One region of the Leucobacter sp. USHLN153 genome, then DNA from elsewhere that is predicted to be linked to it. Evidence: predicted binding sites of a transcription regulator. Region 1 holds the regulator's gene; each other region holds the start of a gene.

Region 1 (9,517 bases):
GCCATCGCCAAGTACGTCTTGCCGGTGCCGGCGGGGCCGACCCCGAACACCACCGTGTTCTGGTCGATCGCGTCGACGTAGGCTCGCTGGCCCCGGGTTTGCGCGCGTACCGAGTGCCCGCGCACCGTGAGAATCGGTTCACTGAGCACCTGGGCCGCTGTCTCGCCTTGCCCCTCATGCACCATGCGGGTGACCTCCTGCACATCGCGTCGCGAGACCGCACCACTGCGGCGCGCGACTTCGACAATCTCATTGATGACCTGCTCCGCCGCCCGCACTGCCTCGGCCGGGCCGCGCAGGGTGAGCACCTGGTCCCGGGAGTGGAAGACGACCTCCGGGTGCTGCGCCTCCAGGTCGGCGATCAGTTGATCCCGATGACCCAGAAACGACGCAAGGTCGACCCCTGCCAGGAGGACGGTGCGCTGCAGCTCGGGAGACTCAGGAACCACCGAGGGATCGCTCCTCCAGGTTGCCGGCGAGCACGTGGGCGTGCACGTGGAACACGGTCTGGCCCGCAGACTCGCCGTTGTTGAAGATGAGGCGGTACTCGCCGTTCGCCCGCTCATCGGCGATCTGCTTCGCGACCGCAACCATCTCAGAGAGCAGCTCGGGATCGCCCGCTGCGAGCTCGGTGACGTTCGCGTACTCGCTGGTCTTCGGGATCACGAGCACGTGCACCGGAGCCTGCGGCGCGATGTCGGGGAACGCGATGACGCGATCGGTCTCCACGAGGATCTCCGCGGGGATCTCGCCGCTCACGATCTTGCCGAACACGGTGTCTGCTGCCATGCCCCCAGTCTAGACGGAGCCACCGACACTCGCCCGGGGAGGGCACTCGAGGCGAGCACCCGGCGCGCCCCGCGCTACCAGCGGCCGAACGCGGTGTTGAGCACTGCGAGGGCGGCGGGGCCCGCCGAAGACGTGCGGAGCACGGTCGAGCCGAGCAGGAGCACGCTCGCACCCGCGGCCTCGAGCGCGTCGAGCTCGCTTTCGGAGAAGCCGCCCTCGGGGCCGACGACGAGCAGTATCTCGGCTGCGTGCGGCGTTGCGCCAGCATCGGCGGCGGATCTGGTCGCGCGTGCGCGCGCCCAGTCCGAAAGCGTGCGCGCTCCCCGAGGGTGCAGCGCGACGACTTCCGTGCCCGGCTCGCGCGCCAGCTCGCAGAGTCGCGCGAGCGACACGGGCCCCTGCACCTCGGGAATCCGCGCGCGCATCGCCTGCTTCGACGCCTCTCGCGCGACGCGACTCCACTTCGCGACGCCCTTCGCGACCTTCTCAGCGCCTCCGGCGCCGTCCCACCGCGACACCGAGCGCTCGGCCTGCCAGGGAACGATCGCGTCGACTCCGAATTCCGTCGCCTGCTCCACGGCGCGCTCGTCGCGGTCGCCCTTCGCGAGCGCCTGCACCAGCGCGAGTCGGGGGCCGTCGGTGGAGACCGCGGCAGCGCCCAGAGCGTGCTCGATGCGCACGCTGAAGCGATCCTTCGCCACATGCTCGACGAGACCCTCAGCAAGCGCACCGGCTCCGTTTCCGACCGCGATCCGCTCGCCCTGCCGCAGCCGGCTCACCCGTACCGCGTGCCGCGCCTCCTCACCGGTGATCTCGACGACCGAACCCGGCGCGAACGCCGCGTCGCCGAGATCCTCGCGGTAATAGAGGTTCGCCACGGTCAGCCCTGGCGGAAGAAGCGGTCGCGGATCTTGCCGAAGAAGCCCTGATGGAACTCGCCGAGGTGCGGCTGCTCGTCCTTCCGCAGCGACGCGAACTGCCGCATGAGGTCCTTCTCGCGGTTCGAAAGCTTCGTCGGCGTGGTGACCTGGACCGCGATCTTGAGGTCGCCGCGCGTGGTGCTGCGGAGCCCCTGGATGCCGCGGCCGCGCACCGTGAGCATGTCGCCCGACTGGATGCCCGGCTCCACGGTCACCTGCACGTCGCCGTCGAGACCCGCGAGCTTCGCGTCGGTGCCGAGGATCGCGTCGGTCATCGAAAGCTGCATCGTGCAGAGCAGGTCGTTGCCGTCGCGGCTGAAGATGTCGTGGTGCAGCACGCGGAACTCGATGAAGAGGTCGCCGTTCGGGCCGCCGCCCGGGCCGACCTCGCCACCGCCGCGCATCTGCAGGCGGGTGCCCGTGTCGATGCCCGAGGGCACGTCGATCGGGAAGGTGCGGCGCTCGCGGACCCGCCCCTTGCCCGCGCACTCGACGCAGGGATGTTCGATGATCGTGCCGTAGCCCTGGCAGCTGCCGCACGGGTGCATCGTGACGACATTGCCGAAGAGCGAGCGCACCTGACGCTGCACCTGGCCCTGGCCGCCGCAGACGTCACAGGTGACGGGGTGCGTGCCCGGCTGGCAGCAGCTGCCCTGGCACACGCTGCAGAGCACCGCGGTGTTGACCGAGATCTCGCGCTGCGTACCGAAGATGACGTCCTCGAGGGAGACATCGACGCGGATCATCGCATCGTCGCCGCGCTCCGAGCGCGAGCGAGGCCCGCGCTGGGCACCCCCGCCGAATCCGCCGCCGAAGAACGTCTCGAAGATGTCGCCGAAGCCCGCGGCTCCCCCGGGGCCGCCGCCCATGTCGTACCGCTGGCGCTGCTCGGGGTCGCTGAGCACGTCGTACGCGTGGGTGACGTCCTTGAACTTCTCTGCGGCCTCCTCACTCGGATTCACATCCGGGTGCAACTGACGCGCCAGGCGCCGGTAGGCCTTCTTGATCTCTTCGGGGGTCGCCTCGCGGGTCACTCCGAGAGTCTCGTAATGGTCGGCCACGCTGATTCGCTCCTCAGGGGTTGGTGATGAAGGGTGTCGAACGGGAGCGGATTACCGCTCCTCGCCCAAGAATCGGTTGAGATATCGTGCGACGGCGCGCACCGTCGCGATGTTGCTCGCGTAGTCCATGCGGAGCGGACCGAGCACACCGAGCTTCGAGATCGCCGCGCCGTCCTCATAGTTCGACGCGATGATCGAGGTCTGCGAGAGTCCGTACGGCTCGTTCTCGCGCCCGATGGACGCGGAGACGTCGCGGCCGTCGTGCACGAGCTCGCCGAAGAGCCGCAGCAGGGTGACCTGCTCCTCGATCGCCTCGAGCACCACCGGCAGCGATCCCGCGAACTCGCCGCCGGGGCGCGACAGATTCGCCGCACCCGCGACCGCGATGCGCTCGTTGCGGTTCGCCTGCAGCTGCTCCGAGACCACCGTGAGCACGCGACGCACGAGCTCGATCTCGTCGGGTTGCGCCCACTCCTCGACCGTCGACTCGAGCTCCGTCACCCCGGCCGCGGCCGATTCGACGTCGCTCCCGACTGCGGCGTCGGCGATCCGCTGCCTCAGCCCGTGCACCCACGCGTCGGTCACGCGCGAGGCGGGGAGCCACGCGACCTGCTGCTCGACGACGCCGCTGCCGAGGATCAGCACGCTGAGCACGCGGTCCTCCCCCAGTGCGACGAGGTCGATGTGCCGCACGACGGTGCGCCGCAGCGACGGGTACTGGGCCACCGCGACCTGATTCGTGAGCTGCGCGAGCAGGCGCACCGTGCGCGCCATGACGTCTTCGAGGTCGGTCGATTCGCCGAGGAAGCGCTCGATGGCGGCGCGCTGGGCCGCAGTGAGCGGCCGGATGCGCGCGAGCGTGTCGACGTACAGGCGGTAGCCCTTGTCGGTGGGGATGCGGCCCGAGGACGTGTGCGTCTGCGCGATCAGCTCGTCTTCTTCAAGGAGCGCCATGTCGTTGCGGATCGTCGCCGCGGAAACGCCGAAGCTGTGTCGGTCGACGATCGCCTTCGAGCCCACCGGCTCGTTCGACGCGACATAGTCGCTGACGATCGCGTGCAGCACCGCGAGGCTGCGCTCCGACACCATTGCCTCTCCTTCGGACGCTCGACTCGATTTCCCCCGGAACGGCGCGCTTGGCACTCGTTCCATATGAGTGCCAAGTCTAGCGCAGGCGATTGCGAGCGGGCGCTGTGCTCACCGAGGGCGAACGCGGGGCGGGTGCGGGCGGGTGTGGGCGGCGTCGGGGCGGTGGGCGGGGGGCGGATCGCGGGGCGCGTGCCGCAGCGCGCGTTTCAGGTGGCGATGAGGCGGTGCACCACGGTGTCCGCGAGCAGACGCCCGCGGAGGGTCGGAATGACGCGCCCGCTGATCGCGGCGCGCCCGTCGATCAGGCCGTCGGCGATGAGGGCCGGGATCGCCCGGCGCTCACTGGCCGTGAGCACGTCCGTGGGCAGACCCTCCGCGATCCGCGTCTCGAGCAAAATGCGCTCTTCGCGCCGCGCCTCATCCGTGAGCGTTTCACGGGAGTGCGCGGGGCTCACGCCCGCGTGCATGCGCTGCGCGTACGCGCCGGGATGCTTCACATTCCACCAGCGCACGCCGCCCATGTGGCTGTGCGCGCCGGGGCCGGCGGCCCACCAGTCCTCGCCGGTCCAGTAGGCGAGGTTGTGGCGCGAGCGGGTCTCGGGGGTGCGCGACCAGTTGCTGATCTCGTACCAGGCGAAGCCCGCGGCGGCGAAGCGCGCGTCGGCGAGCTCGTACATCTCGGCGTGGAGATCCTCGTCGGGCTCGGCGACCTCGCCCCTGCGGATCTGCGCCGCGAGCTTCGTGCCCCGCTCCACGATCAGCGCGTAGGCCGAAATATGGTCGGGCTCGCAAGCGAGGGCGGCGTCGATCGAGCGCTCCCAGTCGGTGAGGGTCTCCCCCGGCGTGCCGTAGATGAGGTCGACGCTCACCTGCAGGCCCGCCTCGCGCGCCCACTGCGTGACGAGCGGCACGCGCTCGGGCGTGTGCGTGCGGTCGAGTGTTGCGAGCACGCTCGGCACCGCCGACTGCATGCCGAAGCTGACGCGCGTGAAGCCGGCGTCGGCGAGCGTCCGGAGGTACTCGGCGTCGACCGAATCGGGGTTCGCCTCGGTCGTCACCTCGGCGCCCGGCGCGAGGCCCCACTCTGCGCGAATGCGATCGAGCATGCAGGCGAGGTCGGTCGCCGGGAGCAGCGTCGGCGTGCCACCGCCGAAGAACACAGTCGAGACCGGGCGTTCGGGAAGCCCGGCGGAGCGCATCACGCCCGCGCCGAGCGCGAGTTCGCCGCCGACCTGCGCGGCGTAATCGTCGCGGGTCGTACCGCCCAACTCGCTCGCCGTGTAGGTGTTGAAGTCGCAGTAGCCGCAGCGCACGCGGCAGTAGGGGACGTGGACGTAGACGCCGAAGTTGCGGGAATCCGCCCCCTCGACGACGCTCGCCGGCAGAGAGCCGTCGGCCGGAGCCGGGTCACCCTCGGGAAGTGCGCTCGGCACAGCGGATCACCTGGCCTGGGACGGGCGGCGCTGGTGGGTGGCGGGGGGCGCGGGCTCCTGCTGCACGGCGCTCGGGTGCTCTGCGTCTTGCGCAGCGTCACCTGCCTGCGAAGCGGTGCCTGCCTGCGAAGCATCGCTCGCCTGCTCAGCACCGCTCGCCTGCTCAGCTTCGCTCGCCTGCTCAGCCTCGTTCGCCTGTGCAGCTTCGCCCGTCGCGTCACGCACGGGCTGCGCACCGGGCGCGAGCGCCGCGATCTGCTGCTTCACCGCGTCGAGCGCGTTCCGCACGTCGGCGCGCGCCTTGAGCCCGAGGAGTCCGTTCTTCGGCGCCGCGACGAAGCCCCGCGCCACCGCCCACACCGTGTCGTCGGCGCGGAAATCGACGACGAAGAGCTGCTCGCCGACGGCACCTGCCTCATCGCGCGTGCCCCAGGCGAAGCCGACGCGGCGCTCCTCATTGATCGTGTAGATGACGAGAACGCCACGGGGATCCTGCCCCTCGATCTCGAGCGTCGCGGTCGTACCCGCGACAATGTACGGTTCGCCATCGGGCCCGAAGTGCTCCTCAATGACGCCCGCAGCCTCGGGCACACCGTCGCCCGAGAACGTCAGGCCGACGTACTCCTCGCCGTCGCCGCGGACAATGTCGGTGACGCTCACTCCGGCGCCGCGCTGTGCGCCCCAGGTCATGAGCAGGCTGGATGCGAGGAGGAAGCGGTCGTGCCCGCTCCCCAGACGCAGTTCCTCCTCGTAGGGCGTCATACCCTCGGGCGGGAAACGAACGATGTCGGCGTTCTTCGACGCGCCGACGGCCGCGTACGTCACCGGCATCTCGACGTGGCTGCTGCGGCGGATCGGCTGCTCCGTGCTCATCGCTTCGACCCTTCCTTGCCCTCCACGTCGCCCGAGAGTGCGGCGATGAAGGCCTCCTGCGGCACCTCGACGCGACCGACCATCTTCATGCGCTTCTTGCCCTCTTTCTGCTTCTCGAGCAGTTTGCGCTTACGGCTGATGTCGCCGCCGTAGCACTTCGCGAGCACGTCTTTGCGGATCGCGCGGATCGTCTCTCGCGCGATCACGCGTGCGCCGATGGCCGCCTGAATCGGCACCTCGAACTGCTGGCGCGGGATGAGCTTGCGGAGGCGCTCGGCCATCATCGTGCCGTAGTGGTAGGCATTGTCCCGGTGCACGATCGCGCTGAACGCGTCGACCGTGTCGCCCTGCAGCAGAATGTCGACCTTCACGAGGTCGGCCTCCTGCTCCCCCATCGGCTCGTAATCGAGGCTCGCATACCCCTGCGTGCGGCTCTTGAGGTGGTCGAAGAAGTCGAACACGATCTCGCCGAGCGGCATGCTGTAGCGGAGCTCGACGCGCTCGCCGAGGTACTCCATGCCGAGGAGGCTTCCGCGCCGGCTCTGGCACAGCTCCATGATCGCGCCCACGTAATCCTTCGGCGCGAGGATCGCAGTCTTCACGACCGGCTCCCGCACATTGCGGATCTTGCCGTCGGGGTATTCAGACGGGTTCGTCACCGTCACTTCGGTGCCGTCCTCCTTCGTCACCTGGTAGATCACGCTCGGGGCGGTCGCGATGAGGTCGAGGTCGAACTCGCGACGCAGGCGCTCGGAGATGATCTCCAGGTGCAGCAGGCCGAGGAAGCCGCACCGGAAGCCGAAACCGAGCGCGACCGAGGTCTCGGGCTCGTACTGCAGCGCCGCGTCCTCGAGCTTGAGCTTGTCGAGAGCCTCGCGGAGCACCGGGTAGTCGGAGCCGTCGAGGGGGTACAGACCGGAGAAGACCATGGGCTTCGGGTCCGTGTAGCCGGGGAGCGCCTCGGTGGCGGGGCGGCGTTTCGCGGTCACCGTGTCGCCGACCTTCGAGAGACGCACGTCTTTCACGCCCGTGATGAGGTAGCCGACCTCGCCGACCGCGAGCCCCTGCGTCGGCTTCGGCTCCGGGGCGGAAACGCCGATCTCGAGCGCTTCGTGCTCCGAGCCGGTCGACATCATCTGAATCTTCTCGCGCGGCGTGAGCTTGCCGTCAATCATGCGAACGTACGTCACGACACCGCGATACGGGTCGTACACGGAGTCGAAGATCATGGCGCGCGGCGGCGCATCCGCGACCCCGATGGGGGCCGGAATGCGCTCGACGACGCGGTCGAGCAGCTCCTCGACGCCGGAACCGGTCTTGCCCGAGACCTTCAGAATGTCGTCGGGGTCGCCCCCGATGAGATCCGCGATCTCGCGCGAGACGCGCTCCGGATCCGCCGCGGGGAGGTCGATCTTGTTCAGCACCGGGATGATCTCGAGGTCGTTCTCCATCGCGAGATAGAGGTTCGCGAGGGTCTGCGCCTCGATACCCTGCGCCGCGTCGACGAGCAGGATCGCCCCCTCGCACGCAGCGAGTGAGCGGGACACCTCGTAGCTGAAGTCCACGTGCCCGGGGGTGTCGATCATATTGAGCGCGAAGTCGCCGGCAGTCGTCTGCCAGTTCATGCGCACCGCCTGCGACTTGATGGTGATGCCGCGCTCGCGCTCGATGTCCATCTTGTCGAGGTACTGGGCGCGCATTTCGCGGTCGGGCACAGTGCCCGTGACCTGCAGCATGCGGTCGGCGAGGGTCGACTTACCGTGGTCGATGTGCGCGATGATGCAGAAGTTGCGGATCTTCGCGGGGTCGGTCGACGCCGGAGCTGGGGGGTTCACGCTGCGTGGAGACATTGTCGGCAATTATCCCACAGCGCGCGTCGCGTTCGGGCCCGCGACGATGCTCGCGCCTCGAGGTGTTGCTGCAGAACTGCTCCGGATCCGCCCCAGCGTGCACGGGTTCCGCGAGGGTGCTGGCTTCTCCTGTATGGAAACCGTGAGGATCGCGCTCACCGTGCCGCGCCCGCAGTTCACTGAAGATGTGCAACTGACTTCGACGACCTCGTCACTCGAACGCCTTCCCCAGGATCCGCCGCCGCGCCACGCGCCGCACGCGCTCCGCCGCTGGCTCCTTGCCGACACCGCGGAATCCCCCGGCCGGCAGACCGGGCCTCACGGCCGCCCCGAACAGCACCGGCGGACCCACTGGCTGAGGGTGATGTGCCTCACCGGTGTCGACTACTTCTCGACGCTCGGCTATCAGCCCGCGATCGCGGCACTCGCGGCGGGCGCCGTCGCTCCCATCGCGACCATCGTGCTGGTGCTGGTGACACTGTTCGGAGCGCTCCCCGTGTATCGACGGGTCGCGCGTGAGAGCCCGCACGGCACCGGCTCGATCGCGATGCTCGCCAAACTCCTGCCGCGGTGGCGCGGAAAGCTCGTCGTCCTCGTGCTCCTCGGCTTCGCCGGCACCGACTTCATCATCACGATGACGCTCTCCACCGCGGATGCGACGGCGCACCTCATCGAGAATCCGTTCGCACCCGCCGCGCTCGACGGGCAACAGGTGCTCGTCACCCTGCTCTTGCTCGCGGCGCTCGGCGCCGTCTTTCTGCGCGGGTTCCGCGAGGCGATCCGCCTGGCCACCGTGCTCGTCGCGGTGTTCCTCGCACTGAATCTCGTCGTACTCGTGGTGGCGATCGGGCAGTTGATGACCCACCCGATGTTCGTCGGCGACTGGTGGCGCACGCTGACGACGCAGCACGGTGATCCGCTGCTCGTCATCGCGATGGCGCTGCTCGTGTTTCCGAAGCTCGCACTCGGGCTCTCCGGCTTCGAGACCGGAGTCGCGGTGATGCCGCAGATCCGCGGCGAAGCGAGCGACACCGAGGGGAGACCCGACGGTCGGATCCGCGGCGCCCGCAGGCTGCTCACGACGTCAGCGCTCATCATGAGCGGATTTCTCATCACCTCCTCGGTCACCACGGTCGCGCTCATTCCGGCGCGGGAATTCGAGGAGGGCGGATCCGCGAATGGCCGCGCGCTCGCGTACCTCGCGCACGCGTACCTGGGAGAGGGCTTCGGCACGCTCTACGACGTCGTGACGATCGCGATCCTGTGGTTCGCCGGGGCGTCGGCGATGGCCGGCCTGCTCAACATCGTTCCGCGCTATCTCCCGCACTACGGCATGGCGCCCGCGTGGACGCGCGCGACGCGACCGCTGGTGCTCGTGTTCACGCTGACGGCGGCCGTGATCACGCTGATCTTCCGTGCTGACGTCAACGCTCAGGGCGGCGCGTACGCGACCGGCGTGCTCGTGCTCATCACGTCAGCGGCGTTCGCCGTGACCCTCGTGG
Region 2 (9,517 bases), on a different contig from region 1:
TTCGACGCGGAGCCGGTGCCGCTACAGCGGCAGCCCACGGAGCGCAGCGCGGGGTGGGCTCCGCGAAAAGGCCCCGCATGCGCGGGGCCTTTTGCGTCGCCGCCTATCGGCCTGCGAACCGATACCGACGAAGCGCAGCTTCGTCGGCTCGCCGCGCGCAACGCGTCGCGTTGCTTCAAGCGCGGCGAGCAAGTCCGAAAGGCCTGCGAACCGAGCCGGAGTAGAGTGGGCGGAATGCCGCACTCCAAGTTCCCCATCTGGGCGGCGCTCCTCGCGTCCGGGCTCGCCGGTGTGCTCGTCGCAGTGCAATCGCGTATCAACGGCGGGCTGAGCGCAGAGCTCGGAGACGGATACGTGGCGGCCGCCGTCTCCTTCGGTTCGGGGCTCGTCGTGCTGACCATAGTGCTGCTCGCCACTCCACGCGCACGGCGGGGGATCCAACGCGTCCGCGCTGAGGTGCGCAGCGGCGCGCTTCCCGTGTGGACGCTTCTCGGTGGCCTCGGCGGCGCGCTGTTCGTGCTGGGGCAGGGGCTCGTGGCTCCGATCACCGGGCTCGCGCTCTTCACCGTCGGAATCGTCGCCGGCCAGGTGCTCGGCGGCTTGATCTTCGACCGGGCGGGTCTCGGGCCGGGCGGTCGCATCGATCCGTCGCCGACCCGCATCACCGGCACGGTGCTCGCGGTCGCAGCGGTCGCGCTTTCAGTCGGGTTCGGAGGCGCCCCCGGCGTGTGGCTCGTTTTCTTTCCATTCATCGTCGGCGTTTGCGTCGCGGCGCAGTCGATGGTGAACGGTGTCGTGCGTGCCGCAGCTCAGAGCGCGGTCACGTCGACCTTCGTCAACTTCGTGGCCGGCACGACGATCCTGGTGATCATGGCCGTGATTTCGGTCGCGCTGCACGGTCTCCCGGCGCACTGGCCAACCGAACCGTACTTGTATCTCGGCGGCTGCATCGGCACGCTCTTCATCGCGGCGGCGGCTATGCTCGTGAGGACCGCAGGGGTATTGCTGCTGAGCATGTCGAACGTGGCGGGGCAGCTCGTTGCCGCCGTCGCATTCGAGGCGGGCCTCCCGCTCGGCGGCGGACTCACGCGCGGAATGATCGCCGGATCGGCGCTGGCGCTCCTCGCGGTCGCTGTTGCGGCGCTCCCCTCAAAGCAGCGGCGCTCGCGCGCCACTCGATAGCGGATCGGCTCCCGCGCTATTCGGAGCTCTCGGGGGACGAGGGCGCGAGTGAACTGAGATGCTTGCTCACGTCGAGCGGCTTCCGGGGTTTCGACTTGTGATCGCGCTGAGGGATCCCGCCGACGTACAACCAGCCGAGGAGATAATCGGGCTTCTTCACGCCGAGTGCTCGGCGCACGGCCTTCTTACGCGTCAGCGATCCGGTGCGCCAGATCGATCCCCAGCCGGCCTCCTGCAGGAGAAGACCTAGGTAGTGAGCGACGCCGCTCGCGACCGCCTCCTGTTCCCAGACCGGAATCTTGCCCTCGCGCGGGCAGACTACGACGGCGAGCACCAGCGGCGCTCGCTTCGCCTTCGCGATGTACTTGGCTGGGTCCTCGTCGGCCGCCGCGGCGAGGCCCTCACCGAGCCGCGCACGATCGTCCCCGCGGAGTTCGATGATCCGCCAGGGGCGAAGCCCGGAGTGGTCCGCGACGCTCGAGAGCACCGAAAGCAGCTCCCTCAGTTCGTCAGAACTGGGCGCCTCCTCCGTGACCTTCGAATGAGACCGACGCTTACGGATGGCATCAAAAACAGGGCGCGGCATGCCTGTCACTGTTCGATCTCCAGTTCCTTGTTCGTCGTCAGTTGCGGGGTGGGACGAACGCGATCTCGCGAGTGCGAGCTGGGCGCGGCCTTCGTCATCGCCACCTCCGAAGTCTCAACTGGGCGCCGCCAGTCTACGCGGGAACCTGGAATCGCTTCGCCGCCTGTCACCGTCCTGGCAGCCCAGTCCCGGTAGTGTGGTGACATCTCGCGGAGACGCGAGCTCAAGGGTGGTCGACAGCGGAGGGTGACGAGTGGCGCAACGGGACGAGGGAAGTACACGTCCGAGCACGCGTCAGTTGTACCCGGAAGACCGCTTCGACCGGGTGCAGCACACCGGCAGGGTGGGCGCGCACCGAGTGACGGCTCGTCCACGGTATATCTGGCAGTACCTGGTCGCGGGTCTTGTCGCGTTCGCCTTGCTCACCACCCTCGGCATATTCGCGGTACAGAGCATCGGCAGCACGGGCGACTCGCGCCTGTCTCCATCGGCGGGAAGCGAGCCGTCGAAGCCCGCAGAGGCAGAGGCGAAGCTGGATCCCGATGCGACGGTCGCGGTGCTGAATGGCACGACTACGAAGTATCTCGCTGCCGCCGTGGACTCGATCATCACCAAAGAAGAGTGGGGAACGATCGGGTTCTCGGGAAGCGCGGAGTCGAGCGACGTCGCGATTTCAGCCGTGTTCTACAACGATGAGGACGATGCGGCGGCAGCGGCCGGCCTTGCCGAGAAACTGGGCGGTGTTTCCACATACACCTCTGCCGATTACGAGCAGTACGACGTGCAACTCGTGGTGCTGCTCGGGGCTGACTACACCGGCCCGGGGCTGGATGAAGCGGCGAAGCTCGCAGCCGAAGAGGGCGACAGCGCGAGCGATGAGAGCGCTCAGGCCGAGGCTGACGCGGACGCGTCGGGGGAGGCTCAGCGCGAGGTGAACCCCGACACCGGTCGCGAGATCAACCCGGACACCGGGCGTGACATCGACCCGGACACCGGCTGGGACGTGGATGCCGCGACCGGGTACCCGATCGATCCGGCGACCGGCATGCCGACGGATCCGGTGACGGGCTTCCCCATCGATCCCGCGACCGGTCTTCCGACCGATCCTGCGACCGGCCTTCCCGCCACCCAGTAGGGCGGAACTCCTGCGCGCGCCCCGTTCACGGAGTGTTCGCTGTGCGCGAGCGGCGGCGCTTGCACTCGCAGTGTGGGAGTGCCAAGATTGGTGTTAGCAGTCGATCTGACTGAGTGCTAAACACCCGTGCGCAGGCGTTCCGCGTCGGCACGGTGCTCACCACACCGAGAACGTCCGGGAGGGGCGAATACATGGCAAAGATCATTGCGTTTGATGAGGAAGCGCGTCGTGGACTCGAGCGGGGTCTGAACACCCTTGCTGACGCTGTGAAGGTGACGCTGGGCCCGCGTGGCCGCAACGTCGTCCTGGAGAAGAAGTGGGGCGCCCCCACGATCACCAACGACGGTGTCTCCATCGCCAAGGAGATCGAGCTCGACGATCCCTACGAGAAGATCGGTGCTGAGCTCGTCAAGGAGGTCGCGAAGAAGACCGACGACGTCGCGGGCGACGGCACCACCACCGCAACCGTGCTGGCTCAGGCGCTCGTGCGCGAGGGACTGCGCAACGTCTCCGCTGGTAGCGACCCCATCGCGATCAAGAAGGGCATCGAGAAGGCCGTTGCGGCAGTTTCGGCGAAGCTCCTCGAGAACGCTCAGGAGATCGAGACCACCGATCAGATCGCGGCTACCGCTTCGATCTCGGCAGCTGATGAGCAGATCGGCCAGCTCATCGCTGAGGCGATCGACAAGGTCGGCAAGGAAGGCGTCGTCACCGTCGAGGAGTCGAACACCTTCGGCACCGAGCTCGAGCTGACCGAGGGCATGCGCTTCGACAAGGGCTACCTGTCGGCGTACTTCGTCACCGACGCTGATCGCCAGGAGGCGGTCTTCGAGGATCCCTACATCCTCATCGTCAACAGCAAGGTCTCGAACATCAAGGACCTGCTCCCCGTCGTCGATCCCGTGATCCAGTCGGGCAAGCAGCTCCTCATCCTCGCCGAGGATGTCGAGGGCGAAGCGCTCGCTACCCTCGTGCTCAACAAGATCCGCGGCATTTTCAAGTCGGCAGCCGTCAAGGCTCCGGGCTTCGGCGATCGTCGTAAGGCGATGCTGCAGGACATCGCGATCCTCACCGGTGGTCAGGTCATCTCCGAGGAGGTCGGCCTCAAGCTCGAGAACACCACCCTCGACATGCTCGGCACCGCGCGCAAGGTCATCATCACCAAGGATGAGACCACCATCGTGCAGGGTGGCGGCGACGAAGAGGCGATTCAGGGCCGCGTAACCCAGATTCGCCGCGAGATCGACAACACCGACAGCGACTACGATCGCGAGAAGCTGCAGGAGCGCCTCGCGAAGCTCGCCGGTGGCGTGGCCGTCATCAAGGCTGGCGCTGCGACCGAGGTCGAGCTCAAGGAGCGCAAGCACCGCATCGAGGATGCTGTCCGCAACGCGAAGGCTGCGGTCGACGAGGGCGTGCTCCCCGGCGGCGGCGTCGCGCTGATCCAGGCCGGCAAGGACGTGTTCGAGGGCCTCGAGCTCTCGGGCGACGAGGCTGTAGGCGCGAAGATCGTGCAGACCGCTATCGAGGCTCCGCTGCGCCAGATCGCTCAGAACGCTGGCCTCGAGCCGGGCGTCGTCGCGGATCGCGTCGCGAACCTGCCGATCGGTCACGGCCTGAACGCGGCGACGGGCGAGTACGGCGACCTCGTGGCCCAGGGCATCCTGGACCCGGCGAAGGTCACCCGCTCAGCGCTGCAGAACGCTGCGTCGATCGCCGGCCTGTTCCTCACCACCGAGGCCGTCGTGGCCGACAAGCCGGAGCCGGCATCCGCCGCTCCCGCTGACCCGACGGGTGGCATGGACTTCTAAGTCCTCGCTGACTCAGTCAGTTGCGGTAGGGGTCGCACCTTCGGGTGCGGCCCCTACTGTCGTTTGTGGGGGCGGGGCTAGGCGGCAGGCGGGGCGAGATCGGCAGCGGCTAGGCGGGCAGACGGCGGATCGGCACGGTGTCGTCCGAGGGCGGCGCACTCGGCAGATCGACGCGGAAGGTCGCCCCGCCGCCCGCCGTCTCGTGAACGCTCACCGAGCCCCCGTGCGCATCGACGATCGACTTCACGATCGCGAGCCCGAGCCCCGAGCCGCCGGTCTCGCGATTGCGAGACGTATCGGCGCGCCAGAAGCGCCCGAAGATCTTGTCGCGGATCTGCTCGGGCACGCCCTCACCGTGGTCGACGATCTCGAAGCGCGCGAAGGGCGCCGCTACGGCCGGCGTCGCCGCCGCAGACGTGCCTGACGCACTCGTGGCCTCCGCCGCATCGCCCCCGGACACCGGGCTCGACACCACGAGCTCGATCGGACTCCCGCTCGGCGTGTGACGCATCGCGTTGCCCAGCAGGTTGGTCATGAGCTGCCGCACCTTGTGTTCGTCGCCGATCACCGCGGGCTCCGTGGGGTCGGTGATCACGGTCACCTCGCGGTCCGGCGCCTGAGCGCGAGCATCGAGCGCCGCGTCAGTGGCAAGCTGATTGAGGGGGAGCGGTGCGATTTCGAGGGCACGCCGCTCGTCGAGGCGCGCAAGAGCGAGCAGATCCTCCACGAGGGAGGTCATCCGGATCGCCTCCTTCTCGATGCGCTCCATCGCCTGAGCGACGTTTTCCTCCTCCTGCAGCGCGCCCATGCGGTAGAGCTCCGCGTAGCCGCGCACGGACACGAGGGGCGTGCGCAGCTCGTGGCTGGCGTCGCCGATGAATCGCCGCATCCGCTCGATGGTGCGGGAGCGATCCTCGAGCGAACCGTCGAGCCGGTCGAGCATGATGTTGAGCGACTGGCCGAGGTGCCCGACCTCGGTGTGCGGGCTCGAAATCATGATGCGCTTCGAGTAGTCACCACGCGCGATCTCGAGCGCCGTACGCTCGACCTCGGCGAGGGGAAGGAAGGTGGCGGTCACGAGGAGGCGCGTGAGCGCTGCACCCAGGAGGATCACCGCGATCCCGAACCCCGTGAAGATGATGATGTATTGCGCGACCGTCTGCGTCACGGGGGCCGTGGACGACGCGATGAGCAGCGTGCCCCTCACCTGTCCGTCTACGCTGATCGGTTTCACCACAGCGTTCCACTTGGTGCCGTCGCCGGAGTGCAGCGGTACGAGAGCACTCGCGTACCGCTGCACGACCGCATCGATCGTGAGCAGGCCGTCGGGCACTGTGGGAAGAGCCCGGCTATCGAGATCGCGCGTATTGTCTCGCACGATGTCGCCGTTTTCGTCGAGTTGCGCGACGTAGTATCCCTGCGGCGCCTGAGTGATATCTTCGGGCTCCAGCCCGTTGACGTTCGCAAAGGGTCGGAGCGCGTTGGTGGGGTCGTTCCGCAATCGCTCCAGCGCCTGCGTCTGATTCGAGTTCAGCATCGGCTGCAGCACCGCGAGGGTGCCCACGCCGGCGACGATGAGCCCGAGGAAAAGGATGAAGACGGTGACGCCGGTGATCTTCGCGCGAAGCGAGACATCGGCCCAACGCTCGGTCCAGTTGGGCCGCGCCACGCTACTTCACTTCGGTCTTGAGCATGTAGCCGAAGCCGCGCTTCGTCTGGATCAGCGATTCGTCGGTGAGCGGGTCGAGCTTGCGGCGCAGGTACGAGATGTACGACTCGACGATGCCGGCGTCGCCGTTGAAGTCGTACTCCCACACGTGATCGAGAATCTGCGCCTTCGACAGCACGCGGTTCGCGTTCTGCATGAGGTAGCGCAGCAGTTTGAACTCGGTGGGGGAGAGCTCGACCGACGCGCCCTGGACCGTCACCTCGTGCGTGTCCTGATCCATCGTGATGGGCCCGACGCTCAGCACCGAGTCCTCATCTTCCTGGATGGTGCGGCGCAGCACGGCCTTGATGCGCGCGATGATCTCGTCGAGGCTGAACGGCTTCGTCACATAATCGTCGCCGCCGACGGTGAGTCCCTCGACCTTGTCCTCGGTGTCGTCCTTCGCGGTGAGGAAGATGATTGGCGCGGTGTAGCCCGCGGAGCGCAGACGCTTCGTCACGCTGAACCCGTTCATGTCGGGCAGCATCACGTCGAGCACGATGAGGTCGGGTTCCTCCTCGAGCACGGCCGAGATGGTCTGCGCGCCGTTGCCCACTGCGCGCACTCCGAACCCGGCGAAGCGCAAGCTCGTGCTGAGCAGCTCGCGGATGCTGGGCTCGTCATCGACGATAAGAATCCGGGGTCCCTTGTGCTGAGTGTTCATATTCCCAGTCTCTGACTGTTTGCTATGAAGTGCCTGGAAGTTCGTGCCGGCGTGTCACTCCAGCTCGCGCACCCAGGGCGGGTTCGCGCCGACGCGAGACGCGGTGATGGCGGCGACGCGCGACGCGAAACGCAAGGCGGCTTCGACGGGGGCAGGATCCGGGGCGGAGCCTGCCCGCAGCGCCCCGGCGAGGGGCCCGTCGAGCACCGCGGTGAGCAGGGCCGCCATGAACGAGTCGCCCGCGCCGACGGTGTCCGCGACCACGATGCGCTCCGAGGCAGCGCGCAGGGTGTGCTCCGCTGTTCGGGCGACGCACCCTTCGGCGCCGCGGGTGAGCACGGCAAGCCGGGTGCCCAGAGCGAGGAACCGATCGAGTGCCTCCTCGGGCGCGCGGTCGGGGTACAGCCACTGCGCGTCTTCGTCGCTGAGCTTCACGATGTGGCTCAGCGAAGCCAGACGTTCGACCTGCGCAATGGTCGCGTCTCGATCCGTCATGAGCTGTGGCCGGATATTCGGGTCGTAGCTGCGCAGCTGCGGGCCGGCGGCGCTGAACGCCTGCAGCACCGTCGAGGCACCCGGATCGAGCACGGCCCCGAGCGACCCGGTGTGCACGAGCTCGACCCCCGCGAGCGGGGTATCCGGCAGAGCTGAGTCGAGCACGAAGCGGTAAGTCGCGTGGCCTGCCTCGTCGAGCGTCACTTCGGCCCGGGAGGTCTCTGCGCCGGCGACGGGAGGCGCGAACTCGACGTGTGACTCCTCGAGGTGCTCGACGATCAGCGACCCGTGCGCGTCGGCGCCGAGTCGCGCGGCGAGGCGCGTGCGCACGCCGAGGCGGCTGAGCCCGACCGCCACGTTGAGGGGTGAGCCGCCGGGGAGCGCGACCCCGTTGATCACGTCGACGAGCGCCTCCCCGAACACCAGCGCGCGCGGCGCTGCACCGTGGTCAGAGCCCGCGGCAGCGGCCGAGCCCCCGGCAGAGGCCGAGCCGGTGACAGCGGCGGAGCGGGCGCTCACGCCAGCGCGCCCGAACGCAGGCCGTGCGTCACGCTCTGCGTGACCGGGAGCCGCGCGAACAGTGTGGCCTGCAGCGCGTGGTAGAGGTCGGGCTTGCCGCTCCACGTACCACTCGCGCGCTCACCGTCGGCGTCAAGCTCGTGAATCCAGCTCCCATCCGACTCGATGTGGTGCTCGGCCGCGTAGGCCCAGCTGCGGGCGTACCACTGCGCGTAGGCCTCGTTGCCCGTCACGCGGTAGAGCGCGGCAGAGGTGCCGATCGCCTCGGCGATCACCCAGTGGAAGCGGTGGTCGTTCAGTACGTTGCCCTCCCAGTCCGTGCTGAAGGCGAAGCCGCCGCGTTCCTCGTCCCACGCGTCCTGCACGGCGCGAGCGAAGAGGTGCTGCGAGGCGGGGATCATCCACGAGTCAGAGACGCCGAACACCTCGCGCTGGGCCGCCTCGAGCGCGATAAGGAGACGCGCCCACTCGAGCCAGTGCCCCACGGTCGCCCCATACGGGCGGAAGTGGCTGTCTGGGGAGTCGGCTCCGTATTCGGGGTCGGGCGTCCAGTCCTCGAGGTAATGCTCGGGGAGGCGCCAGTCGTTCTGCGCGGTGACGTCGGCGATGACGCGGCGCGCGATCGAGCTGGCGCGCTCGATGTGGCGGATGTTGCCGTCCGCCTCGAAGGCGAGGAGGCTCGCCTCGACGAGGTGCATGTTCGGATTTGCGCCGCGGTACGGGTCGAGCACCGTGAAGTCGCGGTTCCAGGTGTCCGCGTACATTCCGGCGTCGACTTCCCACCAGCGGTCGAGCTCGCGCAGCACGTCGGCGTAGAGGTCGTCGGCGTCAAAACCGGCGAGCTTCGCCGATGCGGCTGCCAGCAGCACGAACGCGTGTCCGTAGCTCTCCTTCGCGTCGGAGTTCGTCTCCGGATCCGCTGCCCCGACGGTCGTGAACCACCCGCCGTTCTCGCGATCGCGCAGCGCTCCCTCGCGGAGGTGGGCGAGACCGTGTTCGACGCGCTCTGCCTGACCGGGAACACCGAGCAGGTGGCCGAGCACGGCGCAGTACGTGTAGCGGCCCACCAGCCAGAGCTGCGAACCCTCGGCCGGCACGGGCGATCCCGCGTCATCAAGCCAGACGAAACCGCCGCGAGCATCGAGAGCGGGTTCTGCGAACTCGAGCAGGAGCTTCGCCTCTGCTTCGAGCCATCGTCGGTGCGCGTCGCTGTCGATGGCGAAGTCTTCGGCGTCGGTGGTTTCCGGGAGATGCATGCGCAACCTTTCACACAGCGCTGCGCCGAGGCACGGCAGATCGATCCTGCCATACCTCGGCGCAGCTCACGTGGTCGATTCGACCTAGTTGTATTCCTTCACGATCTCGAGCAGGCTCGGAACGTTCTTGTAGGCGTCAGCGGCGTTGTCCTTCGTGACGA
Region 3 (9,517 bases), on a different contig from region 1:
CGCCGTGGGGACATCGTACGGGGTGACCGTCGCGTCGAGCGACGATACTCGCGGGCACGCGGAAGCGATCGGGCGGCTTCTCGCCCAGGCGTTCAGGGACGCTGAGGTCGATCCCGCGAAGGTGACCGGCGTGGTCTCCGGCATCGGCCCCGGTCCGTTCACGGGCCTCAGAGTGGGGATCGCTGCGGCGCACGCATTCGCCGTGGCGCGCCGCGTGCCATTGCTGCCGGTGCAGGGTCACGCGGCAGCCGCGCTCCGCGAACTTGAAGCAGGCGCTACGGCGGGCGTGCGAGTGGTGCAGGATGCGCGGCGCCGCGAGCTGTTCGTCACCGAGTTCTCGGGACTCGACTGGGCCGGGGTGCCCGTGGCGGTATCGGGACCGCAGCTGTGTGCACGCGACGCGTTCGAGGAGCACACGAATGATGTGTGGCCCGAGCGGATCCCGGGCGACGCTCTGGTGCGGCTTGCGGCGCGGAAGCTCGCAAGCGGAGGCGCGTTCGATGAGGATCGCGCGCTCTATCTGCGCGCCCCTGACGTGGCGCAGCCGGGAGCGCCGAAGCGGGTATCGACGTGACACGCGCTGACGCGACGGGCGGATCCGCCGCCGACCAGCGCCCCGACGCACCAGCCGCGCTTCGAGCTGCGACGAGCGCCGACGCGGACGCGGTGTGGGCGCTCGAGGACGCCGTGTTCGGCAGCGACGCCTGGAGCCGCGCGATGGTCGCCGATGAGCTCTCGGCGCCGCATCGCACCTACCTCGTGCTCGTCGACGCGACGGACACCGTGCAGGGGTACGCGGGGCTCCTGGCCGTCGGCACCGAGGCTGACATCCAAACGATCGCCGTCGACCCCGCGCTCCGCGGCCAGGGGCAGGGCCGTCGTCTCATGAACGCGCTTCTCGACGAAGCTGAGACGCGGGGCGTGCGCGAGGTGTTCCTGGAGGTGCGCGCCGATAATCCGGTGGCCCAGCGGCTCTATGAGTCGCTCGGTTTTGTCGAGATCGGGGTGCGCCCGAAGTATTACCAGCCCGAAGGAATCGACGCGGTCGTGATGAGGTTGGAGCTGCAGCGCGGTGGGCGCCGCGCTGGGGGAGAGGCGGGATTGTCATGACGGTGAGTGAGCCGCTGGTGCTCGGCATTGAGTCGAGCTGCGACGAGACCGGGGTGGGCATTGTCCGGGGCCGCACGCTGCTCGCCAACGCGATCGCTTCGTCGATGGATGAGCATGCGCGATTCGGCGGAGTCGTTCCGGAGGTCGCGGCCCGCGCGCACCTGGAGGCGATGACCCCGACGATCGAGCGCGCGCTCGCGGACGCCGGCGTGGAACTCGAGGATCTCGACGCGATCGCGGTCACGTCGGGCCCGGGGCTGGCAGGCGCGCTCATGGTGGGTATCTCTGCGGCGAAGGCGCTCGCGATCGCGCTCGATAAACCTCTGTATGCGGTGAATCATCTGGTCGGCCACGTCGGCGCCGACATTCTCCACGCGGAGGGGCTGCGGGAAGCCGTCGGTTCCGTCGGCGATCTCAAACTTCCGACTATCGCGCTCCTCGTGTCCGGCGGTCACACCTCGCTGCTTCTCGTGCGCGATCTCGTCGGGGATGTCGAACTGCTCGGTGAAACGATCGACGACGCCGCGGGCGAGGCGTTCGACAAGGTGGCGCGCCTGCTCGGTCTTCCGTACCCCGGAGGTCCGGAAATCGATCGTGTCGCGGCGCGGGGCGACGCGACAGCGATCCGCTTCCCTCGCGGGCTCACTCGGCCGAAGGATCTCGAGCGTCATCGCTACGATTTCTCGTTCTCGGGACTGAAGACCTCGGTTGCGCGCTGGGTTGAACGACAGGTTGCGCTGGGGGAGGAGGTGCCGGTCGCCGATGTGGCCGCGAGCTTCCGGGAGGCCGTCGCCGATGTGCTGCTCACCAAGGCCATCGCCGCTTGTCGTGATCAGGGAGTCCCGAGGCTCCTGCTCGGCGGTGGCGTCGTGGCGAACGCGCGGGTGCGGGAGCTCGCTCGGGAGCGTACCGAGGCCGCAGGGATCGAACTCCGGGTGCCGCCGCTCTCCTTGTGCACCGACAACGGGGCAATGATCGCATCGCTCGGTGCGCAGCTCGTTGCGGCGGGCCACGCGCCGTCCGGGCTTGAGTTCGGTGCCGACTCAACGCTTCCGGTGGAGACGGTCCAGGTCGTATAGCGCATTCTCGAGCTTATTTCCAGGCAACGTTCGGCTGTCCCGAAGCCGCGTGAAATACGTGCGTCGACCCTCGTCGCCCGATATCTTTGAAGGGAACTGGGGAACACTCCTCTCTGGGGACCGATTGAAGGAGAAACATGTCTGACAACCTGCCCGGCAACGAACCGAACTCGAACCCTGTGCCGCCGCCCGGGGCTTCCACTCCTCCTCCGGCGGCCCCGGCTGCTCCTCCGGCCGGAAGCGCTGCGAACATGCCTCCGGCGCCCACTGCACCGCCGGCACCCGCGTATTCCGCTGGGCCCGTGCAGCCGAAGGGCCTCGCCATCGCGGCGCTGGTGCTCGGCATTCTGAGCCTGATCTTCGTGTGGGTGCCGATCGCGGGATTCATCGGCGGTGTCGTCGCGCTCATTCTCGGCATTCTGGCGCTCCGGAAAGGCCAGCATAAGGGCATGTCGCTCACCGGCATCATCACCGGTGCCCTCGCCGCAATCATCGGTCTCGTGGTGTCGATTCTCTTCTTCGTGGGCTTGAGCATGCTCGGTGGCACACTCGATGACGCTCAGCAGGCTGTGAAGGACTGCCAGGCCGGCGCTTCGACCGTAGAGGTCGCGGGCCAGACCGTCTCCTGCGACGATCTGAGCTACTAAGTCGTCACGGATGTAGCGGGGTTCGGAGGCGACGCCTCCGAACCCCGTTTTTTATCCGCGGGCCCGTCTCCGCGGTTCGGTGCTCGCTACGATCCTTCAGCAGCGATCGCAGAGGATCGCGGCGTGCTTGCCGTTCCGATCCCTCGTGAGCACCAGCGTGCCCTCCGCCGAACCGCTGAGCTTCAGGCGCTTTCTGAGCGCGGCGGGATCGACGTCCGAGCCCCGCTTCTTGATCTCGAGTCGGCCGATGCCACGCGCCGCGATGGCGCGGCGCAGATCCTTCTCCCGCGCCGGGAGCGTCTCGATGACGCGGAACGTCTGCGCGAACGGCGTGGGCGTGAGTGAGTCCGCGGTCAGGTACGCGATCCCCGGGGCGACCATACCCGCGTCGAGCGACTCGGCAAGCTGACCGATGAGTCGCGCGCGGATCACGGCGCCGTCGGGTTCGTAGAGGAACTGCCCGAGGTCGCGCACGTCAACGTCCGCGGAGTCGGTGGCCGCGGTGAGCTCGTGCGTCTTGCCTCCTCGATGCACGAGGGCGGCGCGTCCGACGCCCGGCCGCGCCAGCGCGCCGAACCAGAGCGCCGTCTCGACGACGTGCCCGTCGACAGACACCCACTGCGCCTCGGCGTCAGCCGGGATGAGCTCCCGGTCGAGTCCCGGACCGAGCTTCACTCCCACCGGAAGCCGTTCCGCGAGACCGAAGGCGAAGTCGAGCGACGGCGAGTAATCGTCGGGCGAAGCGACGCGGCGCGTGTCGCGGTGCCCCGCCGTGCGGCGCGCCGGGTCGAGGAAGGCGCCGTCGACGCCGTCGAGTGGGGCATCCGTCGCGTTGCCCGCATGGACGGACGGTGCACTGCGACCGTGCCGGGCGGCGATGACGCTGAGGTTGTGCTCGGCCAACTTCGCGGTGAAGCCGTCGAGTTCGACCGCGAACGGTTCGATGCCGAGTTCGAGGAGCGCCATCGACTCCGTGCCGATCCCGCACCCGAGGTCAGCGACCCGCGAGCACCCCGCGGCGCTGTAGCGCCGCGCGTGCCCACGGGCGACCGTCAGCCGCGTGGCCTGCTCAAGCGATGCAGGGGTGAAGAGCAGCTCGCGCGCAAGCTCTCCGAACTTCGATTTCGCGCGCTGCCGCAGCCCTGCCTGGGTGAGGATCGCGGCTACGACGTCGGGCGAGACGCCCGTGGCGCGCAACTCCCGTTGCACTTGATCCCCGCTCGCGCCGCCCTCGAGCGCCTCGCTCGTCCGGTTGAGCAGCCCGAGCCCCTCGTCCGTGAGCAGCGCTTCCCAACCAGGAAGCGCGGACACAGCAGGAGACCCCGGAGCGACGCCCCGGGGTCTCTTCGGCGCTGCGGCCGCGGGACTCACGATCAGTACGTGTTGTACGAATCGAAGTCGGAGATCGAGCTTCCCACCGTCGCGAAGATCGTGATGAGGAAGCCGATGTAGGCGATGATGAGGAGCGCGGCCAAGACGAAGTACGCGTAGCTGATGATCAGGCCGGTGAGCGCGATGCCGCGGCCGGCATCGCCCGTCCGCTTGATCTGGTTCAGACCCATGTGTCCGAAGATGATGCCCGCGAGTGGCGCGATGAACGCGAAGATGATCGTGAGCAGAGCGAACGTGTTCGTCTTGTCGAGCGTCGTGGCGGTCGAAGCAGGGCGGGCCTGCGGCGCGGGGCGGTACTGCGGCGCGGGGGCCTGGCCCGGAGCGCCGACAGGCGCCTGACCGGGAGTGCCGGCCGGTGACTGGCCGAGATCGGACAGGGGAGTGGTCGGCTGTTCGGGGTAGATGGGCTGAGACATGCTGCTCCTCGTCGACGATGTGAAGCGACGGACCCCTTGTGGCGCCATCGCGTGGCGTACACCCTTCATTGTAGGTGGCGGCGTTCGCTGTGGGCGATCCGCACCTCTCCCGTTGGCACTCCCCTTGCACGAGTGCCAATCGGAGCCATAGACTCAGTAATAGACGCGCTCGCATCGGGCGGGCGCGAACACACTTCGGACATTGGAAAGAGGTCAACCGTGTCGGTCGCCATCAAGCCGCTCGAGGATCGTATCGTTATCAAGCAGGTCGAGGCAGAGCAGACCACCGCTTCCGGTCTGGTCATCCCCGATACCGCCAAGGAAAAGCCCCAGGAGGGCGAGGTCGTCGCAGTGGGCCCGGGCCGTGTCTCCGACGCCGGCAACCGCATCCCCCTCGATGTTTCCGTGGGTGACGTCGTGATCTACTCCAAGTTCGGTGGCACCGAGGTCAAGGTCGCGGGCGACGATTACCTCGTGCTGTCGGCTCGTGACATCCTCGCGGTCGTCGAGCGCTAAGCACGCTTCTTCGTTTCAGCGGCCCCGCCGGTCTTCGTGACTGGCGGGGCCGCTGTCGTTTGCGCGGGGGAGTGCCCGGCTGAGCGTACGGGGGAGCGCCCGGCTGAGCGAGGAGTGTCGAAGGCAGCCGCCGATCCTGCGCCGCGCTCGTCTTCGTGGCACCGTTCGCCGTCGGCGCAGCAGGGCCGTGTTTCTCGTCGTTTAGACTTGACGGCACACGGGCGCCGCACCCCGGTCGCTCGCGAGTCTCTGACCACCCTCGCACCCACAGATAGAGGTTCCATGGAACAGCGTGATCCTTTCGCGTTCACCGGTCTGACCTACGACGACGTGCTGCTGCTTCCCGCGCACACCGACGTCATCCCGAGCGAGGCGGACACGTCCACTCAGCTCACTCGGCGCATTCGCCTGAATATCCCGCTGATCTCCGCGGCGATGGACACGGTCACCGAGACGCGCATGGCGGTCGCGATGGCCCGCAATGGCGGGCTCGGCATTCTGCATCGCAATCTTTCGATTCAGGATCAGGCCGAAATGGTCGACCGGGTGAAGCGCAGTGAGGCCGGCATGATCACGAATCCCGTGACGACGTCGGTCGACGCGACCGTCGCGGAGGTCGACGCGCTGTGCGGCGAGTACCGAGTTTCGGGGCTCCCCGTTGTCGATTCGAACGGCGTGCTGCTCGGCATCATCACGAATCGCGATATGCGTTTCATCGACCCCCGGGATCGCTCGCAGGTGCGGGTGGCCGACGCGATGACGAAGATGCCGCTCATCACGGGGCCGCGCGGTATCTCCCGCGATGACGCCGCCGCGATCTTCCGGCAGCACAAGATCGAGAAGCTGCCGCTGGTCGATGAGGAGGGCCGCCTTACCGGCCTCATCACGGTGAAGGATTTCGACAAGGAAGAGCAGTACCCGAACGCGACCAAGGACGACGCGGGTCGTCTGCGCGTGGGCGCGGCGGTCGGCTTCTTCGGTGATGCGTGGAAACGCGCGGGCGCGCTGCTCGAATCCGGCGTCGACGTGCTCGTTGTCGACACCGCGAACGGGGACAGCAAGGGCGTGCTCGACATCATCGCCAAGATCAAGGCGGATCCGGCGTTCGCGGGAGTCGACGTGATCGGCGGCAACGTCGCGACGTACGCGGGCGCGCAGGCGATCGTCGAGGCGGGCGCCGACGCGGTGAAGGTCGGCGTGGGCCCGGGCTCCATCTGCACGACGCGCGTGATCGCGGGAGTCGGCGTGCCGCAGGTGACCGCGGTCTACGAGGCGGCGAAGGCTGCGACGCCGGCAGGCGTGCCCGTGATCGCTGACGGCGGTCTGCAGTACTCGGGCGACATCGCGAAGGCGCTCGTCGCGGGCGCGTCGTCAGTAATGATGGGTTCGCTCCTCGCGGGCACCGACGAGAGCCCCGGAGACCTCGTGTTCGTCGGCGGCAAGCAGTTCAAGAACTACCGCGGCATGGGGTCGCTCGGCGCCCTGCAGACGCGCGGAGAGCGCACGTCGTACTCGAAGGATCGCTACTTCCAGGCCGACGTGCCGTCGGACGAGAAGCTGATTCCCGAGGGCATCGAGGGGCAGGTGCCATACCGTGGCCCGGTTGGGGCGGTCACGCACCAGATGATCGGCGGTCTGCGGCAGTCGATGTTCTACGTGGGCGCGCGTTCGATCGTCGACCTCAAGGAGCGCGGCAACTTCGTACGCATCACCTCAGCGGGGCTGAAGGAGTCGCACCCGCACGACGTGCAGATGGTTGTGGAAGCGCCGAACTACAAGCGCTGAGCACGGGTTCGTCAGTGTCGAATGGATAGACTGGGCGAGTGAGTAACGAGATCGAGATCGGCCGCGGCAAGCGCGCACGTCGCGTGTATACCTTCGACGAGATCGGCATCGTGCCGACGCGGCGCACCCGCGACCCCGAGCTGGTGTCGACGTCGTGGAGCATCGACGCGTTCCAGTTCGATCTCCCCGTACTCGGCGCGCCGATGGACTCGGTGATGTCGCCGACCACCGCGATCGAGCTCGGTCAGCTCGGAGGCCTCGGGGTGCTGAACCTCGAGGGCCTCTGGACCCGCCACGAGGAGCCGGAAGCGCTGCTCGCGGAGCTCGCGGAGGTCACCGACGAGATCGCCGCCGTGGCGCGGATGCGCGAGCTGTACTCCGCGCCGATCCAGCCCGAACTCATCACCGCCCGCCTCAGTGAGATTCGAGACGCGGGAGTCACCGTCGCGGGCGCGCTCTCGCCGCACCGCACCGCCGAGTTCACCGAGACCGTGGTGAGCGCGGGCGTCGACCTCTTCGTGATTCGCGGCAACACCGTGTCAGCGGAGCACGTCGCGAAGGAGGGGCGCGAGCCGCTCAACCTCAAGGAGTTCATCTACGAGCTCGACGTGCCGGTGATCGTCGGCGGCGCCGCGACCTACCAGTCGGCGCTGCACCTCATGCGCACCGGCGCGGCGGGCGTGCTCGTCGGATTCGGCGGCGGCGCTTCTTCGACGACGCGCGCGACGCTCGGCATTCGCGCTCCCATGGCGACCGCGATCGCGGATGTCGCGGGTGCGCGCTCCGACTACCTCGACGAGTCGGGCGGTCGGTACGTGCACGTCATCGCTGACGGCGGGCTGGGCACCTCGGGCGACATCATTAAGGCGATCGCGTGCGGCGCGGACGCGGTGATGGTCGGCGCGGCGCTCGCGCGCGCGTCTGACGCACCGGGTCGCGGTTGGCACTGGGGCCAGGAGGCCCACCACGAGGATCTGCCGCGCGGTCGACGCGTGGCGGTCGGCTCGGTCGCGCCGCTCGCTGAGATCATCAACGGCCCCGCGCACGTCGCGGACGGCAGCGCGAACCTGGTGGGTGCGTTGCGGCGCGCCATGGCGACGACGGGGTATTCGGAGCTCAAGGAGTTCCAGCGCGTCGGTGTGGTCTACGCCGAGCGCTGATCTCGCTGTGGCACCTCGCAAACTCGAGTACCTGGGCGAACCGACCCTCGCTCAGGTCATGCGGCGACCCACGTGGATCCTCGCGCTTCTCCTCGCGCTGGGCATCGCGGTCGGCTTCGCTGCGCTCGCGCAATGGCAGGCGGGCGTCGCGGTGCAGTCGCGTGTGCAGGAGCAGGTCGACACGGAAACGGAGCGACCGCTTGTGGACGTCTCTTCCGTTGAACAGGGCGTGACGGATCGCGGAGCCGGTGTTGTGGTCCGCCTCGACGGCCGGTTCGTCGCGGGCGACTACGGGGTCGTGGCGCCCCGAGAGAACGGCGGCGAAACGGGAGCGTGGGTAGTCGGGCGGCTGCTCACTGAGGGCCCTGACGCGGAGCCCGGCGCGAACCTGGCGGTCGCGGTGGGTTGGGCGCAGAGCGTGGCGGCCGCGGAGCGTGCGGCTGCTGGGCTTGCGGCCGATCCTGCTGCCGTCTCGGATCGCTCCGTCACCGGGCGCTTCATGCCGCCTGAGGGCCCCCAGATCCCGGATCGCGACGAGGACCCGCAGGCGATGCACGCGATGACGCCTGCTGCGCTCGCGAACCTGTGGGGTGCGGTCGACGGTCCGGTGTACTCGGGCTACCTCGTGCTGCACAACGACTCCGGCTCGCGCGCGATGCTCGAGTCGGTGGACCTTGCTCCCGTCGATTCCGTCGCGCCGCTTCCGGCCGACACGGTGAATTGGTTGAACGTTTTCTACGCCATCGAGTGGGTCGTGTTCGCCGGCTTCGCGATCTTCTTCTGGTACCGCCTCGCGCGGGACGCGTGGGAGAAGGAGCACGAGCTCATACTGCAGGAGGCGGAGCAGGGGGAGTGAACGGCTGATGATCGAGAGCCTGGGCCGACTGCTTGACGGACGAGTGCGCATGCGCCATCTCATCTTCGCTCGCGCTGTCGCAGATCACGGCAGCCTCAGCCGGGCCGCCGAGGCGCTCCAGGTTACTCAGCCCTACATGACTCGCAGCATCCAAGATCTGGAAACCGCTCTTGATGTCGAGCTGTTCGAACGCGGTCCTCGTGGCATGGCGACGACTCCCGCCGGCGAGGTGTTCGTGCGTCACGCCGTCTCAGTGATCAACACGATGCGGCAGGCCGAAGAACGGCTCGACGAGATTTCGAAGGGCGTCACTCGGGGTACCGTTCGAGTCGGCGTGAACCTCGCGACTGTGCACGCTCTGCTGCCGAATGCGATCATGCGTTTCAAGGAACGCAATCCCACGATCACGGTGTCACTGGTGGAGGAGTATCAGGGCGCGCTCGATGTGATGCTCACGCGAAACGAGATCGACATGATCGTGGGCCGGCTCCCGTCCGAACGGCTCGCCGGTAATAAGTATCTGACGCTCTACGAGGATCCGCTGGTGCTCGCGGTG

What was found. The regulator HrcA, encoded in region 1, represses chaperone genes, less so after heat shock. The targets are predictions, from matches to a motif close to TTNGCACTCGNNNNNNNCGAGTGCNAA.
Region 2: a site for HrcA is predicted at 2,997-3,023, ahead of groL (chaperonin GroEL). Genes of this name have one in related genera too.
Region 3: a site for HrcA is predicted at 4,757-4,783, ahead of groES (co-chaperone GroES). Genes of this name have one in related genera too.

Annotation. Positions count from the first base shown of each region.
Region 1 covers NZ_JBBCXE010000002.1:402,169-411,685, forward strand. Annotated here, with positions in the region: gene WFH00_RS05030 (PhoH family protein) at 1-449, opposite strand, end outside; gene WFH00_RS05035 (histidine triad nucleotide-binding protein) at 439-789, opposite strand; gene WFH00_RS05040 (16S rRNA (uracil(1498)-N(3))-methyltransferase) at 864-1,667, opposite strand; gene dnaJ (molecular chaperone DnaJ) at 1,670-2,770, opposite strand; gene hrcA (heat-inducible transcriptional repressor HrcA) at 2,822-3,859, opposite strand; gene hemW (radical SAM family heme chaperone HemW) at 4,066-5,292, opposite strand; gene WFH00_RS05060 (DUF1990 family protein) at 5,299-6,165, opposite strand; gene lepA (translation elongation factor 4) at 6,162-8,015, opposite strand; gene WFH00_RS05070 (amino acid transporter) at 8,380-9,517, shown strand, end outside.
Region 2 covers NZ_JBBCXE010000001.1:553,209-562,725, reverse strand. Annotated here, with positions in the region: gene WFH00_RS02610 (DMT family transporter) at 235-1,182, shown strand; gene WFH00_RS02605 (nitroreductase family protein) at 1,199-1,768, opposite strand; gene WFH00_RS02600 (LytR C-terminal domain-containing protein) at 2,022-2,903, shown strand; gene groL (chaperonin GroEL) at 3,095-4,714, shown strand; gene WFH00_RS02590 (sensor histidine kinase) at 4,824-6,383, opposite strand; gene WFH00_RS02585 (response regulator transcription factor) at 6,385-7,086, opposite strand; gene WFH00_RS02580 (carbohydrate kinase family protein) at 7,141-8,100, opposite strand; gene WFH00_RS02575 (AGE family epimerase/isomerase) at 8,097-9,356, opposite strand; gene WFH00_RS02570 (sugar-binding protein) at 9,441-9,517, opposite strand, start outside.
Region 3 covers NZ_JBBCXE010000001.1:365,818-375,334, reverse strand. Annotated here, with positions in the region: gene tsaB (tRNA (adenosine(37)-N6)-threonylcarbamoyltransferase complex dimerization subunit type 1 TsaB) at 1-574, shown strand, start outside; gene rimI (ribosomal protein S18-alanine N-acetyltransferase) at 667-1,110, shown strand; gene tsaD (tRNA (adenosine(37)-N6)-threonylcarbamoyltransferase complex transferase subunit TsaD) at 1,107-2,189, shown strand; gene WFH00_RS01670 (DUF4190 domain-containing protein) at 2,327-2,836, shown strand; gene WFH00_RS01665 (THUMP-like domain-containing protein) at 2,933-4,147, opposite strand; gene WFH00_RS01660 (DUF4190 domain-containing protein) at 4,210-4,644, opposite strand; gene groES (co-chaperone GroES) at 4,864-5,160, shown strand; gene guaB (IMP dehydrogenase) at 5,443-6,945, shown strand; gene WFH00_RS01645 (GuaB3 family IMP dehydrogenase-related protein) at 6,984-8,105, shown strand; gene WFH00_RS01640 (SURF1 family cytochrome oxidase biogenesis protein) at 8,113-8,961, shown strand; gene WFH00_RS01635 (LysR substrate-binding domain-containing protein) at 8,969-9,517, shown strand, end outside.